DNA from 2 places in the Streptomyces sp. NPDC085931 genome. Region 2 is predicted to be linked to the other one. Evidence: riboswitches for the same ligand, from Rfam matches in the RefSeq annotation. Region 2 holds a riboswitch; the other holds the start of a gene.
The links. Region 2 has a riboswitch for cobalamin ahead of ACIGAN_RS01435 ((2Fe-2S) ferredoxin domain-containing protein). Riboswitches for the same ligand answer to the same signal wherever they lie in the genome.
Positions count from the first base shown of each region.

Region 1: another riboswitch for cobalamin. It lies ahead of ACIGAN_RS11675 (ribonucleoside-diphosphate reductase subunit alpha); the one in region 2 lies ahead of ACIGAN_RS01435 ((2Fe-2S) ferredoxin domain-containing protein).

Region 1 covers NZ_JBITSK010000005.1:105,772-113,190, reverse strand. The annotation lists gene ACIGAN_RS11695 (extracellular solute-binding protein) at 1-853, opposite strand, end outside; gene ACIGAN_RS11690 (GntR family transcriptional regulator) at 1,166-1,930, shown strand; gene ACIGAN_RS11685 (DUF3311 domain-containing protein) at 2,076-2,342, shown strand; gene mctP (monocarboxylate uptake permease MctP) at 2,339-3,967, shown strand; cobalamin riboswitch at 4,153-4,323, shown strand; gene ACIGAN_RS11675 (ribonucleoside-diphosphate reductase subunit alpha) at 4,445-6,808, shown strand; gene ACIGAN_RS11670 (ribonucleotide-diphosphate reductase subunit beta) at 6,808-7,419, shown strand, end outside.
Region 2 covers NZ_JBITSK010000001.1:338,172-345,590, reverse strand. The annotation lists gene ACIGAN_RS01450 (VWA domain-containing protein) at 1-1,241, opposite strand, end outside; gene ACIGAN_RS01445 (IucA/IucC family protein) at 1,286-2,779, opposite strand; gene ACIGAN_RS01440 (IucA/IucC family protein) at 2,880-4,412, shown strand; cobalamin riboswitch at 4,462-4,587, shown strand; gene ACIGAN_RS01435 ((2Fe-2S) ferredoxin domain-containing protein) at 4,650-5,048, shown strand; gene ACIGAN_RS01430 (iron ABC transporter permease) at 5,056-7,128, opposite strand; gene ACIGAN_RS01425 (ABC transporter substrate-binding protein) at 7,137-7,419, opposite strand, start outside.

The DNA of each region.
Region 1 (7,419 bases), on a different contig from region 2:
CGTTCTTCGGGTCCTCGGCGGTCGCGCCCTCCCAGGCGGCCGCGAAGATCATGGCGGACTTGCCCTGGCCGTAGACGATGTAACGGTCGGACTCGTCCTTGGTCTTGTCGCCGTGCATGTACTTGTCGACGACGTTCTTGAACTCCTTGAGGCCCTTGAGGGACTCGGGCGAGGAGAGCGTGGCCTTCCACTGGCCGCCCGACTCGGTGGCGATGGCGCCGCCGGCGTCGTAGACGAAGGACATGGCCGCGTACCAGTCGCGGGTGGGCTGGTACCAGGCGTTGAACTTGTCGCCCTGCTTCTTCTGGATCTTGTCCAGGGCGTCGGTCAGCTCCTTGTACGTCTTCGGAGCCGTCTTCACGCCGACCGAGGCGGCGATGTCCTTGCGCCAGTTGGCGACGCGGCCGCCGGCGTAGTAGGGGACGCCGTAGGTCTTGCCCTCGTAGGTCACCGAGGCCTTGAGGCCGTCCAGCCAGGCGTCGGAGTTGTCGAACTTGCCCTGGTCGAGGGGGGCGAAGGCGCCCTTGACCATGTAGCCGAGCATCTCGGTGTTGCCCATCTCGACCACGTCGGGGACCTTGTCCGTGGCGAGGACGGCGTCGAGCTTGGCGTTCTTGTCGGGCCAGCCGTAGTACTCGTGGTTGATCTTCAGGCCCGGGTGCTTCTTCTTCACCGCGGCGTCGGCGGCCTTCACCAGCTCAGGCCAGTTGTTCTGGGCGTCGACGGTGAGCCAGACGGTCAGCTCCTTGGCGTCCGCGCCCTTGTCCGAGCCCCCGTCGCCCTCGCCGCCGCACGCCGCGATGGAGACCATCATGCCCGCGATACCGATCGCGGCTGTCAGCTTGCGCTTCACGCCACCCTCCTCAGGGATCCCACAACCCCCCTGGCTCCCCGCAGTGAACGTGGGGCCGGGCCTGGACCATTGGTGTAGACCAGTACGGGGAGCTTGACCCAGGCCCACCACCCTGTCAAGGGTCGCGAGAAGGCTCTGACCAGCCGTTATGCGACCTACATATGCAGGAACCTTTAAGTAAGAAGCCAGCGAAAAGGCGGCTGCACCCGCCATACTTCAGGTAGACCACTGGGAGTGGTGGACTAGACCAAACAAGTCACCGACGGTATACAAGTGAGATCGTGTCGGCGGACCGAGCCGGGAAGGCGGAGCATGAGCACCGACGTCAGCAGTGCGGAGAACGAGAACGGGGTGCCCGTCCGTACCGCACGTGTGCCCAAGTACTACCGCCTGAAGAAGCACCTGCTCGACATGACGGAGACCCAGGCGCCCGGCACGCCCGTCCCGCCCGAGCGCACCCTCGCGGCGGAGTTCGACACCTCCCGCACGACCGTGCGCCAGGCGCTGCAGGAACTGGTCGTCGAGGGCCGGCTGGAACGCATCCAGGGCAAGGGCACCTTCGTCGCCAAGCCGAAGGTCTCGCAGGCCCTGCAACTGACCTCCTACACCGAGGACATGCGCGCCCAGGGCCTGGAGCCGACCTCACAGCTGCTCGACATCGGCTACATCACCGCCGACGACCGGCTCGCCGGGCTGCTCGACATCACGCCGGGCGGACGCGTGCTGCGCATCGAGCGCCTGCGCATGGCCAACGGTGAGCCCATGGCCATCGAGACCACCCACCTCAGCGCGAAGCGCTTCCCCGCCCTGCGCCGGTCCCTGGTGAAGTACACGTCGCTCTACACCGCGCTCGCCGAGGTCTACGACGTCCATCTCGCCGAGGCCGAGGAGACCATCGAGACGTCCCTGGCCACCCCGCGCGAGGCGGGCCTGCTCGGCACGGACGTCGGCCTGCCGATGCTGATGCTCTCCCGGCACTCGCTGGACCGCGACGGCCAGCCGGTGGAGTGGGTGCGGTCGGTCTACCGGGGCGACCGGTACAAGTTCGTGGCCCGGCTGAAGCGGCCCCAGGAGTAGCCGGCCGGCGGCGCGACCGGCCCGCCGCGGCCTCCGGTTTCTTTTGGGTACCGCATTGCGGACGAGGGGTTCCGCTCCCGGCACACCCTGACCTAGATTGCCTGCGCATTGCCCAGGTGATCACTTGAGGGGACGGAGCCGCCTGATGTCGCAAGCCCCGGAAGTCAGCAGAGGGCCGGTGGTGACGCCGACGCGCGTCGTCATCGCCGTCTGTCTCATAGCGCCCTTCGTTGCCATGCTGTGGGTCGGGTCGTACGCCAAGACCGACCCGGCCTTCATCGGCATCCCGTTCTTCTACTGGTACCAGATGGCGTGGGTGCTGATCTCCACGGCGCTGACCATGATCGCCTTCAAGCTGTGGCAGCGTGACCAGCGCGCCCGCTCGGCCTCGAAGGGCGGTGCGTCGCAGTGAAGGACGGCGTGAACGGCGTCGCACTCGCCGTCTTCATCTTCTTCTTCCTGGCCGTCACGGTCATGGGCTTCCTGGCCGCGCGCTGGCGTAAGGCCGAGAACGAGCACAGCCTGGACGAGTGGGGCCTCGGCGGCCGCTCGTTCGGCACCTGGATCACCTGGTTCCTGCTCGGCGGTGACCTGTACACGGCGTACACCTTCGTGGCCGTGCCGGCGGCGATCTACGCGGCGGGCGCGGCGGGCTTCTTCGCGGTGCCCTACACGATCCTGGTCTACCCGCTGATCTTCACGTTCCTGCCGCGCCTGTGGTCGGTCTCCCACAAGCACGGCTACGTGACGACCTCCGACTTTGTGCGCGGCCGCTTCGGCTCCAAGGGGCTGTCCCTGGCCGTGGCGCTGACCGGCATCCTGGCGACGATGCCGTACATCGCGCTCCAGCTGGTCGGCATCCAGGCCGTGCTGGACGTGATGGGCGTCGGCGGCGGCGAGGACACCAACTGGTTCATCAAGGACCTGCCGCTGCTGATCGCCTTCGGCGTGCTGGCGGCCTACACGTACTCGTCGGGTCTGCGGGCGCCCGCGCTGATCGCGTTCGTGAAGGACACGCTGATCTACATCGTCATCGCGGTGGCGATCATCTACATCCCGATCAAGCTGGGCGGTTTCGACGACATCTTCGCCAAGGCGGGCGACGCGTTCAGCCAGACCAACCCGGCGACGGGTGCGCCGCGCGGTGCGCTGACGCCGCCGGAGACGGGCCAGTGGACGTACGCCACGCTGGCGCTGGGCTCCGCCCTGGCGCTGTTCATGTACCCGCACTCCATCACGGCGACGCTGTCCTCCAAGAGCCGTGAGGTGATCCGCCGCAACACCACGATCCTGCCGCTGTACTCGCTGATGCTGGGTCTGCTGGCGCTGCTCGGGTTCATGGCGATCGCGGCCGGCATCAAGGTGCAGAACGGGCAGCTGGCGATTCCGCAGCTGTTCGAGACGATGTTCCCGGACTGGTTCGCGGGCGTGGCGTTCGCGGCGATCGGCATCGGCGCGCTGGTGCCGGCGGCCATCATGTCCATCGCGGCCGCGAACCTCTTCACGCGCAACATCTACAAGGACTTCATCAAGCCGGACGCGACGCCCGAGCAGGAGACCAAGGTCTCCAAGCTGGTGTCCCTGCTGGTGAAGGTGGGCGCGCTGGCCTTCGTCCTCACCATGGACAAGACGGTCGCCATCAACTTCCAGCTGCTGGGCGGCATCTGGATCCTGCAGACCTTCCCGGCCCTGGTCGGCGGCCTGTTCACCCGCTGGTTCCACCGCTGGGCGCTGCTCGCGGGCTGGGCGGTCGGCATGGTCTACGGCACGGTCGCCGCGTACGGCGTCGCCTCGCCCACGCAGAAGCACTTCGGCGGGTCCTCCAAGGAGATCCCCGGCATCGGCGAGATCGGCTACATCGGCCTCACGGCGTTCGTGCTGAACGTGGTGGTGACGGTGGTCCTGACGTTCGTCCTCAAGGCCCTGAAGGCCCCCGACGGCATCGACGAGACCAAGCCGGAGGACTACACGGCGGACGCGGGCGACCCGGGGGTGCAGGTGGAGCTGCCGCCGGCCACGGCCGGTTCCTCGCACTGACCTCCGGGGCGCCCGGCACCGCGCCCCGCACGACGAACGACCCGCAGCGGGCCGCCGTGAGACACCTCGCGGCGGCCCGCCGTCGTTCGCCCGCGGTCCCTCGCCCGGCGCCGGTGCCACGCCCGGTGAAGATCGCGGTGAAGATCACTCTGCACACCCGCCGGCTGACCCTCTGAAACCAGTGCGACACAACATCTGGGGGTGGTCTCCGAACCCGGCACAAGATGTATGCTCATGCTCGCTGTCGCCGCAGGGGAATCCGGTGCGAATCCGGAACTGTCCCGCAACGGTGTACCCATGCCCTTATAGGCGCATGGGCGTCAGTCCGAGGACCTGCCGACGGCGCACCCGGCCACCCGGCCGGTGTGCCTGACGTCCGGGCCTCGTGGAATGGGCCGGTGGACGCGACGCCGCGTGCGCTCGTGTGCTGCCCCCTGCCCTCGACGAGGCCCCGTGCCGAGCGAGGGAGAGCCCCACGTGACCATCGCGCCAGCCGATCCGGTCTCAGCCGCCGACGAAACCGCGGAAGAAGCGCACGACGCCTCCGGTGCCGCCCTGTTGCGGACCCTCACCGAGCTGACCGCCGACCTCCCCGACGCCGACCCGGGCCGGGTCGCCGCCGCCGCCCTGCGCGGCCGGTCCGCGCGGGCGGACGAGACGGAGTTGCGCGAGCTGGCGACCGAGGCGGCCGCCGGTCTCATCTCCGAGGACCCCGCCTACTCCCGGCTGGCCGCCCGGCTGCTGACCGTCTCCATCCGCGCCGAGGCCGCCTCCCAGGGCGTCACGTCCTTCACGGAGTCGGTCGCCGTCGGCCACCGCGAGGGGCTCATCGCCGACCGCACCGCCGACTTCGTCCGGCTCCACGCGGCCCGGCTGGACGCCCTGATCGACACCGCCGCCGACGACCGCTTCGGCTACTTCGGCCTGCGCACGCTGCACAGCCGCTACCTGCTGCGCCACCCCATCACCCGCAAGGTGATCGAGACGCCCCAGCACTTCATGCTGCGCGTGGCGAGCGGCCTCGCCGAGGACGACACCGCACGGGCGGTGGACGAGGTCGCGGCGCTCTACCGGCTGATGAGCCGCCTCGACTACCTCCCCTCCTCCCCCACGCTCTTCAACTCCGGCACCCGGCACCCCCAGATGTCGTCCTGCTACCTCCTCGACTCCCCCAAGGACGAGCTGGACTCCATCTACGACCGCTACCACCAGGTCGCCCGCCTGTCGAAGCACGCCGGCGGCATCGGCATCGCCTACTCCCGCGTCCGGGCCCGGGGTTCGCTGATCCGCGGCACCAACGGCCACTCCAACGGGATCGTGCCGTTCCTGAAGACCCTCGACGCCTCGGTCGCCGCGGTGAACCAGGGCGGCCGCCGCAAGGGCGCCGCCGCGGTCTACCTGGAGACGTGGCACTCCGACATCGAGGAGTTCCTGGAGCTGCGCGACAACACCGGCGAGGACGCCCGCCGTACGCACAACCTGAACCTGGCGCACTGGGTGCCGGACGAGTTCATGCGGCGGGTGAACGCCGACGCGCAGTGGTCGCTGTTCTCCCCCGCGGACGTGCCCGAGCTGGTGGACCTGTGGGGCGAGGAGTTCGACGCCGCCTACCGGGCCGCCGAGGCGAAGGGCCTGGCGCGCAAGACGCTGCCCGCGCGCGAGCTGTACGGCCGGATGATGCGCACCCTGGCGCAGACCGGCAACGGCTGGATGACCTTCAAGGACGCCGCCAACCGCACCGCCAACCAGACCGCCGAGCCGGGCCACGTGGTGCACTCCTCCAACCTCTGCACGGAGATCCTGGAGGTCACCAGCGACGGGGAGACGGCAGTCTGCAACCTGGGCTCGGTCAACCTCGGCGCGTTCGTGGCCGACGGGGACATCGACTGGGAGCGGCTGGACGCGACCGTCCGCACGGCCGTGACGTTCCTCGACCGGGTCGTCGACATCAACTTCTACCCGACCGAGCAGGCGGGCCGCTCCAACGCCCGCTGGCGCCCGGTCGGCCTCGGCGCGATGGGCCTGCAGGACGTCTTCTTCCAGCTGCGCCTGCCCTTCGACTCGCCCGAGGCGAAGGCCCTGTCCACCCGGATCGCCGAGCGGATCATGCTCGCCGCCTACGAGGCCTCCGCCGACCTGGCCGAGCGCAGCGGCCCGCTGCCCGCGTGGGAGAAGACCCGCACGGCCCGGGGCGTGCTGCACCCCGACCACTACGACGTGGAGCTGACCTGGCCGGAGCGCTGGGCGGCCCTGCGCGAGCGGATCGCCACGACCGGCCTGCGCAACGCGCTGCTCCTGGCCATCGCGCCCACGGCCACCATCGCCTCCATCGCGGGCGTCTACGAGTGCATCGAGCCGCAGGTGTCCAACCTGTTCAAGCGCGAGACGCTCTCGGGCGAGTTCCTCCAGGTCAACTCCTACCTGGTGGAGGAGCTGAAGCGGCTCGGCGTGTGGGACGCCCGCACCCGCGAGGCCCTGCGCGAGGCCAACGGCTCGGTGCAGGACTTCGCCTGGATCCCCGAGGACGTCCGCGCGCTCTACCGCACGGCCTGGGAGATCCCGCAGCGCGGCCTGATCGACATGGCGGCGGCCAGGACCCCCTTCCTGGACCAGTCCCAGTCCCTGAACCTCTTCCTGGAGACGCCGACCATCGGAAAGCTCTCCTCGATGTACGCCTACGCCTGGAAGTCCGGGCTGAAGACCACGTACTACCTGCGCTCGCGCCCGGCGACCCGGATCGCCCGCGCCGCCCGCGCCACCGTCCCCGTGCAGGCCACCCCGGACCCCGAAGCGGTCGCCTGCTCCCTGGAAAACCCCGAGTCCTGCGAGGCCTGCCAGTAATGAGCACCCAGAACCTTCTCGACCCCGGCTTCGAGCTGACGCTGCGCCCGATGCGCTACCCGGACTTCTACGAGCGCTACCGGGACGCCATCAAGAACACCTGGACCGTGGAGGAGGTCGACCTCCACTCGGACGTCGCCGACCTCGGCAGGCTCTCCCCCGAGGAGCAGCACCTCATCGGCCGGCTGGTGGCGTTCTTCGCGACGGGCGACTCGATCGTCGCGAACAACCTGGTGCTGACGCTGTACAAGCACATCAACTCCCCCGAGGCGCGGCTCTATCTGAGCCGTCAGCTCTTCGAGGAGGCCGTGCACGTCCAGTTCTACCTGACGCTGCTCGACACCTACCTGCCCGACCCGGAGGACCGGGCGGCGGCCTTCGCGGCGGTGGAGAACATCCCGTCCATCCGCGAGAAGGCGGAGTTCTGCTTCAGGTGGATGGACTCGGTCGAGAAGCTGGACCGGCTGGAGTCACAGGCGGACCGCCGCCGCTTCCTGCTCAACCTGATCTGCTTCGCGGCCTGCATCGAGGGCCTGTTCTTCTACGGCGCCTTCGCCTACGTCTACTGGTTCCGCAGCCGCGGCCTGCTGCACGGCCTGGCCACCGGCACC
Region 2 (7,419 bases):
CGCCAGCGCGACAGCCAGCCCCAGACGAGACCGGCCAGGAAACCGGTCAGGATCAGCACACCCAGCAGCCACCAGCCGCGGCCCAGACCGAAGGCGGCCACGTCGGACGCCTCGCCGGGACCGTCCACCACGTCGACGGTCAGCTCCAGCGGCAGACCGGGCGTGGTCTTCACGCCGGAGGCCGCCGAGAAGGAGTGCGAGACCGCCAGGCAGACCGCCTCGGCGGGAGCGCCTTCCTCGTCGCCCCCGGCCTTCGGATAGCGCAGACCCGTCGAGATCACATCCGTACGGCCGGTGCCCGCCGCCTCGCCGCGCACGATCTCCCGGCCCTTGAGCGTGACGGCCCGCAGCAGCACGCCGTAGCCGGGGTTCACGGCCCGGTCGGCCGCCACGCTCACCGACGCGCGCAGCTCCTTGCCCGGCGGGAGGTCCACCCGGTACCAGCGCTGCTGCCCGAACCCCTCCCGGTCGGTGTACAGGCCCGGCTTCAGGGCCGGAGCCCCGGCGCACCGGTCCGCGCCCTCGGCCGGCACCGGCGTCACCACCGGGTCGGCCGCCCGGTCCACCAACTCGTTCACCCGGTCGGTGAGTTCGTCCTGGTGCCGCACCGAGGTGTAGGTGCCGCCGGTGGCCTCGGCGATGCAGCTCAGCTGCCGGCTCAGCTTCGCCGTCGGCACCAGGCCGAGCGTGTCGATGGTCAGGCCGATGCCCTTGGCGGCGATCTCGCGGGCGACCTCGCACGGGTCGAGCGGGGCGCAGGTGTCCTCTCCGTCGCTGATCAGCACGATGCGCTTGGAGCCGTCACCGCCGTCCAGGTCACCGGCCGCCTTCAGCAGGGCCGGTCCGATCGGCGTCCAGCCGGTCGGGGCGAGGGTGGCGACGGCCGCCTTCGCCTCGGTGCGGTCGAGCGGCCCGACCGGGTAGAGCTGCGCGGTGTCCTTGCAGCCGGTTCGGCGGTCGTCGCCGGGGTAGTTCGCGCCGAGGGTGCGGATACCGAGCTCGACCTCCTCGGGCGTCGCGTCCAGCACGTCGCTGAACGCCTGCTTCGCGGCGGCCATCCGCGACTGTCCGTCGATGTCCCGGGCCCGCATCGAGCCGCTCACATCGAGGACGAGGTCGACCTTGGGGGCGTCCCGGCCCGTGGGTTCACCGGCGGCCGCCCCGGCCGGGAGGGCGATCCCGGCGGTCAGGGCGGCGAGCAGGGCACAGGCGCCCGCCGCCAGCCGTGTACGTGTGATCATCGGCGGATCCTATTGATCACTCGGGCCGTCCTCCAAAACGGCCCTCAGCGCAGCGGATTGGGCAGCTCCGCCCACTGGTCCCCGGGCGTGCGCGGCGAGAGCCGCATCAGCGTCAGCGCCTTCGTGGGCAGGGGCTCAGCCCGCAGGGCCGCGACGTCCGCGGTGTCCGGCAGGTCCCCCAGGGCCGCCTCCAGTGCCGCCGCGAGCGCCTCGTACGACCCGGCCGTCCCGGCCAGCGCGCCCGCCACCAGGGAACCGAACAGCTTGCGGCGCAGGGTGCGTTCGTCGTCCGTGACCATGCGGGCGGGCAGCTCGGGCACCGCGATGCCGTGCCGGGCGAGACGGGCCGGACTCACGCGGATGTCGGCCAGATCGCGGTAGACCAGCCGCAGCGGCTCGCCCGCCGCCGAGAGGACGACCAGGAGGTTCTGGCCGTGCGCCTCGAGGGCCACGCCCAGTTCCAGCAGCCGCAGCCCGACCGTGAGGGCGAGACGGGCGAACCCGGCCAGCCAGGCGGCGGACCGGGGCAGTTCGGTGGTGGCGAGCGCGGCCACCGGCAGCACCCGCTCACCGCCGCCCGCGTACACCTGCGGCGACTGACGCAGCACGGCCGCGAAGTCGGGCGAGCCGGCCGCCGCCGCGCCCAGGGTGCGGGTGACGTGCAGCAGCCCGTCCGTGCGCGCGGCCGGGAGCGCGGCGAAGTCCGACAGCAGCGCGGAGGCGGCGACCGAAGGCAGCGAGATGTCCCGCACCGAGGACGTCAGCCGGGCGCTCAGCGAGGTCTTCACATGCGGCCCGCCGGGCAGGGCGAGCGTCCGCAGGGACATCAGCGGATGCGCCGGACGGCTCACCTCGCACGACCGCTTCAGCACGTGCGCCGCCTGCCAGGGGTGCACCGGCAGCAGCACGCGCCCCCCGTCCCGCAGGTCCTCCGGCCACCCACCGGTGACCAGGCACTCCTCCTCCGGCACCGGCACCAGCCCCAGCTCCACCACCGGCCGGTGCTCCGGCCCGTAGGCCAGCTGTTCGGCGACCGAGAAACCGGGCCGGGAGCGGCAGGTCGGGTGGAACGGGTGCCCGTCGACGATCCGCTGCTCCCACTCCCAGTCCCGCCGCGGCCACGCCCGGCGGTCCTCCTCCTGCCCCGCCCTGGACAGCGCCAGCGAGGCGACGCTGTGCCCGAGTTCGGCCGCGAAGGAGGCCGAGTGCGGCACGCCCAGGCCGGTCATCAGCCGTGCCGGATCGGCGTACTCCGTCCCGTCGAGCCGCACGGCCGTGACATACGCCCCGGTCGCGTACGGATCGGGCAGCGGACCGTGCAGCCGGCGGCCGTCGGCGAGGGACAGGGCCAGCCCGTCCCGGCCCCGCTCCACGCCGGTCACCCAGGGCAGTGGATCATGGGTCAGGCCACGCCACAGGCGGGACAGCACGGCCGCCCGGGCGCCGGGCAGTTCGGCCTCGTAGCGCGGCAGGAGTCCGGGCCGGACGACGGACAGCTCGTCGGCGACCTCGGTCTCGGCGCTGGGGGGACGGTGCACGGGCGGACTCCTCGGGTACGAATAGGGCGTCACAGCGGAATGGCGACGACCGACATACTGATCATCTCCGCCCGGAACGCTGGAAGGACCGTAGGGACGAGTGGAACGCGTGGACCTCATGCCCCCGCCCGCCGACGACGACTCGGCCCACGGTGACGACCCGGCCATCGGCTCTCTCGCCGACGCGTACGCCGCCGTGCCCCTGCTCAACTGCCTGCTGCGCGAGGTCGCCCGGCCGGTGCGCGAGGAGGACGGACACCGCGTCCACCACCTGCCCGGAGCGGACCGCCTGCTGCGCGTGCGCGGCACCCGGCGGCCCGCCGAGCCCGAGATCGAGGCGGCGGGCACCTGGCGGCGCCTCGGCCACGCCGAGCTGGTCGGCCTGGTCGCCGCGGAACTGCGCCGGCGCACCGGCGTGGACAATCCCGGCCTGCCCGCCGAGATGACCGACAGCCGGGACGTGATCGCCGCGCTGCTCGCCGCCCGCGCCGGGGCCACCCCGCCCGAGGACCTCTACCGGCGGTCCGAGCAGTGCCTGCTCACCGGCCACACGCACCACCCCGCCCCCAAGGCCCGCGGCGGCGGCCCCGCCGCGGCCTGGCTGCCGTACGCGCCCGAGGCGTACGCCCGCTTCCCGCTGGTCCTGCTCGGCCTGCGCGAGGACACCGTCGTGGAGGACGGCGACACTACGGCGCTCGACGCCCTCGGCACGGCACCGCCCGGCTACCGGCTGCTCCCGGCCCACCCCTGGCAGCTCGACCTGGCCGCCCGGGAGCTGGCCCCCGCCTTCGCGGACGGCAGACTCCTCCGGCTCGGCACCACGGCCTTCGACACCTGGCCGACGGCCGCGATCCGCACCGTCTACGCCCCCGAGCGGGACCTGTTTTTGAAGTTCAGCCTGGACGTGCGCATCACCAACGACATCCGCCGGCTCTGGCGCCACGACCTGCTCGCCCTGCGCCGGACCGACTCCGCCACGAGCGCGGCCTTCGCGGCGTACGACGGCCCGCCCGGCTGGCTCGGCGACCGCGGGTACCGCACCGCCGGCTTCTCTTTCGAGGCCCTCGCCGTCCTGGTCCGCGACGGCTTCACCGGCCGCCTCGTGCCCGGGGCGACCCCGCTGCTCGCGGCCGCCCTCGTCGAGGGCTTCGACGGCAACCCGCTCGACCGGGTCACCGACCCGGAGCCCTGGTGGGAGGCCTATCTGGCGCACGCCGTGCCCCCGGTCCTGGCGGCCTTCGCAGGCCACGGCGTCGTCGTCGAGGCCCATCTGCAGAACACGCTGGTCGCCGTGGACACGGCCGGCATGCCCGTGCAGGTGCTGTACCGGGACGCCGAGGGCGTCAAGCTGCTGCCGGACGTGGAGCGCGCGGCCGGCTGGGAACGGCTGGTGTACTGCCTGCTCGTCAACCACCTCACCGAGATCGCCGGTGCCCTCGCCGAACGCCGGCCCGGCTTCGACCCCTGGCCCGCCGTCCGCCGCGCACTCGCCCGGCACGACCTGCCGGAGATCCCGGCCTTGCTCGCCTCCCCGACCCTGCCCGCCAAGACGAACCTGCTGCTGCGCTGGACGGGCGCGGACGGCGCCGACGCCCGCTACCTGCCGCTGCCGAACCCGCTCAGGCGGTCCTGACCCCGGCGCGGCCCCGTGGAATGATGACCGGCGACAAGGGCGACGGCGGACGAGGAAGCCGGTGTGAATCCGGCGCGGTCCCGCCACTGTGATCGGCGAGCCGGTCCCGACAGGCCACTGCCCGCAAGCGGGTGGGAAGGCCGGGACCGGCGGCGACCCGAGAGCCAGGAGACTCACGCGGTCGCCTCCTCCACGGACCACCGGGGCGGATCTCCCCGGAGAGAGGGCAGGTGCGGCATGCCCGCGACGCCGGCCGGCGAACCCCTGGACGACCCCCGCGGCGATGCCCCGCCCTGCCGGGTCGTCGTCTGCCGGGACTGCTGCTGCGGCAGCCCCAAGGTGAGAGGCGTCGACCACGCGGCCCAGACCGCGCGCCTGCGCGCGGCGGCGCCGGTGCGGATCTCCGACTGCCTCGACGTCTGCGACCAGGCCAACGTCGTCGTCGTGCAGCCGTCCGCCGCGGGCCGGGCCGCCGGCGCCCGCCCGGTCTGGCTCGGCCTGGTCAACGACCCGGCCGCCACCGAGGACGTCGTGGCCTGGGTGCGGGCCGGCGGCCCGGGCGTCGCCCCGCTGCCGGACATCCTCGGCCTGTACGTCTTCAGCCCGCGGGCGCGACGGGACGGCGACCGCGCCTGACACGGCCTCAGGCCGCCCGCCGGCTCCGGACCAGCAGCCACAGGAAGTACGGCGTGCCGATCACGGCCGTCATCAGACCGGCGCCCAGCTGGGCCGGGGCGATCACGGTCCGGCCCAGCAGGTCGGCCGTGCCGACGAGCGCGGCGCCGAGCAGCACGGCCACCGGCACCACCCGGACGTGCCGCCGGCCCACCAGGGCCCGGGCCGCGTGCGGCGCGACGAGGCCCACGAAGCCGATGGTGCCGGCCGAGGCCACGGCGGTCGCCGCCAGCAGCACGCCCACCACCAGGAAGCCGAGCCGGGCCCGGGGCAGTGCGAGCCCGAGCAGACGCGGGGTGTCCCCGTCCAGCGAGACGAGGTCCAGCTCGGTGCGCCGGGCGACCGCGACGGCCACCCCCAGGGCCAGCACGAGCGCCACGGGCACCACGTCCGCCGTGGTGCGCCCGTACGTCGAACCGGACAGCCAGGTCAGCGCCTTGGTGGCGTTGAACGGGTCGGTCAGCACGATGAGCAGGCTGATCAGGGCCGTCGACCCGGCCGCCACGCCGATGCCGACGAGGACCAGCCGGCTCTGCTGGTAGCCGCCCCGGGCGGCGAGCCCGAAGACGAGGGCGGAGGCCAGGGCCGCACCCGCGAAGGCGGCCCCCGCGACACCCCAGGAACCGGCGGCGGGCACGGTGGTCACCAGCAGCACGGCACCGAGCGCGGCGCCGCCGGAGACGCCCAGCACCCCGGGCTCCGCCAGCGGGTTGCGGGTCACGGCCTGCACCAGCGTGCCGGCCAGGGCGAGCGCGGCACCCGCGCAGAGGGCGGCGAGCACCCGCGGCACCCGGGTGTCCAGGACGAAGGAGACGGTCCGGCCGGCCCGGCCCTGCGCCCAGTTGGCGACGTCGCCGAGCAGGAGCTTGGTGTCGCCCAGCAGGACACCGGCGAGGGCGACGGCCACCACCGCGGCGGCCAGGGTCCCCACCGTGACCAGGAACGCCGTCCGGCCGGGGATGCGCAGCCGGTCCGGTGGCTCCACCCCGGCGGTGTCCCGCAGCCGCAGGGCCGTCGCCACCAGGAACACGGCCCCGACCAGGCTGGTGACGATGCCGGTGGGCACACCCACCGCCGTGTCCGCCGGGATCAGGGACCGCAGCAGCACGTCCGAGCCGAGCACCAGCGCCGCCCCGGCCAGCCCGGCCGCGGGCAGCGCCGCCCGCGCGCGGGTGAAGCCCCGGAACCGGCGGGCCAGCGGACGGACCAGGGCGGGCGCGCAGAGCCCGACGTAGCCGAGCGGACCGGCGAGCGTGACGGCCGCCGCGGACAGCAGCGCCGCCAGCACCACCACCGTGACGCGGGTGGCGTGCACCGGCACGCCGAGACCGCGCGCGGCGTCGTCGCCGAGGGCGAGCGCGTCGACCCGGCGGGCGACCAGCAGCAGCCCGGCGAGCCCCACCAGGGCGACGGGCAGCATCTGCAGGACACCGTCGAAACCGTTCTGGCCGATGCTGCCCTGGTTCCACTGGTAGAGGCCCTCCGTCTGCTGCGGGAACAGCAGCAGCAGCCCTTCCGTCAGGGAGTTCAGGCCCAGCGCGAGCGCGGTGCCGGCCAGGACCAGCCGTACGGTGCCGGTGCCGAGGCCGGACAGGGCGAGCACCACGGCCGCGGCCACCAGCCCGCCCGCGAAGGCCACGCCCGAGGAGGCCAGCAGGGGCAGGGAGACGCCGGTGGCGCCGACCAGTCCGAGCGCCAGGTACGAACCGGCGTTGACCGCGAGGGTGTCGGGCGAGGCGAGCACGTTGCGGCTGACGGCCTGCAGGACGGCGCCCGCGATGCCGAGGACGACGCCGACCAGGATCCCGGCGGCCATGCGCGGCAGCCGGGAGGCGATCACCACCGAGGCGTCGCCCGGATCGGCCTGCCCGGTCAGGGCCTTGAGCACCTGCGCCGGTCCGACGGCGGCGGTGCCCTGGGTGATGTCGGCGACCGCGAGGGCGGCGACGAGGAGGACGAGCCCGGCCGTCACCGCGGCCGCGCCCGTCCGGGACGCGGCCGCCGTGGGACGGACGGCGGGGGGCGCTTCGGTGACGGCCATGGCGGGCGTTACTTCGTCAGCGCTGCGACGAGGGCGTCGATGTACGCCTCCATCGAGCCGGGACCGCCGAACATCCAGATGCCGTCGGGCAGCCGGTGCACGTCGCCGGCCTTGACGAACGGCAGGGAGCTCCACACGGCGTTCTTCTTCAGCTGCCCGGCGAACGGGTTGCTGGCCTTGTCGCCGTCGTTGCCGATGTAGGCGAACGCGGTGTCCTTCGGCAGGGCGGTCAGGCCCTCGACGTCGGTGGTGCCCAGGCCGTAGGCCGGGTCGCCCTTGACCTTCCAGGCG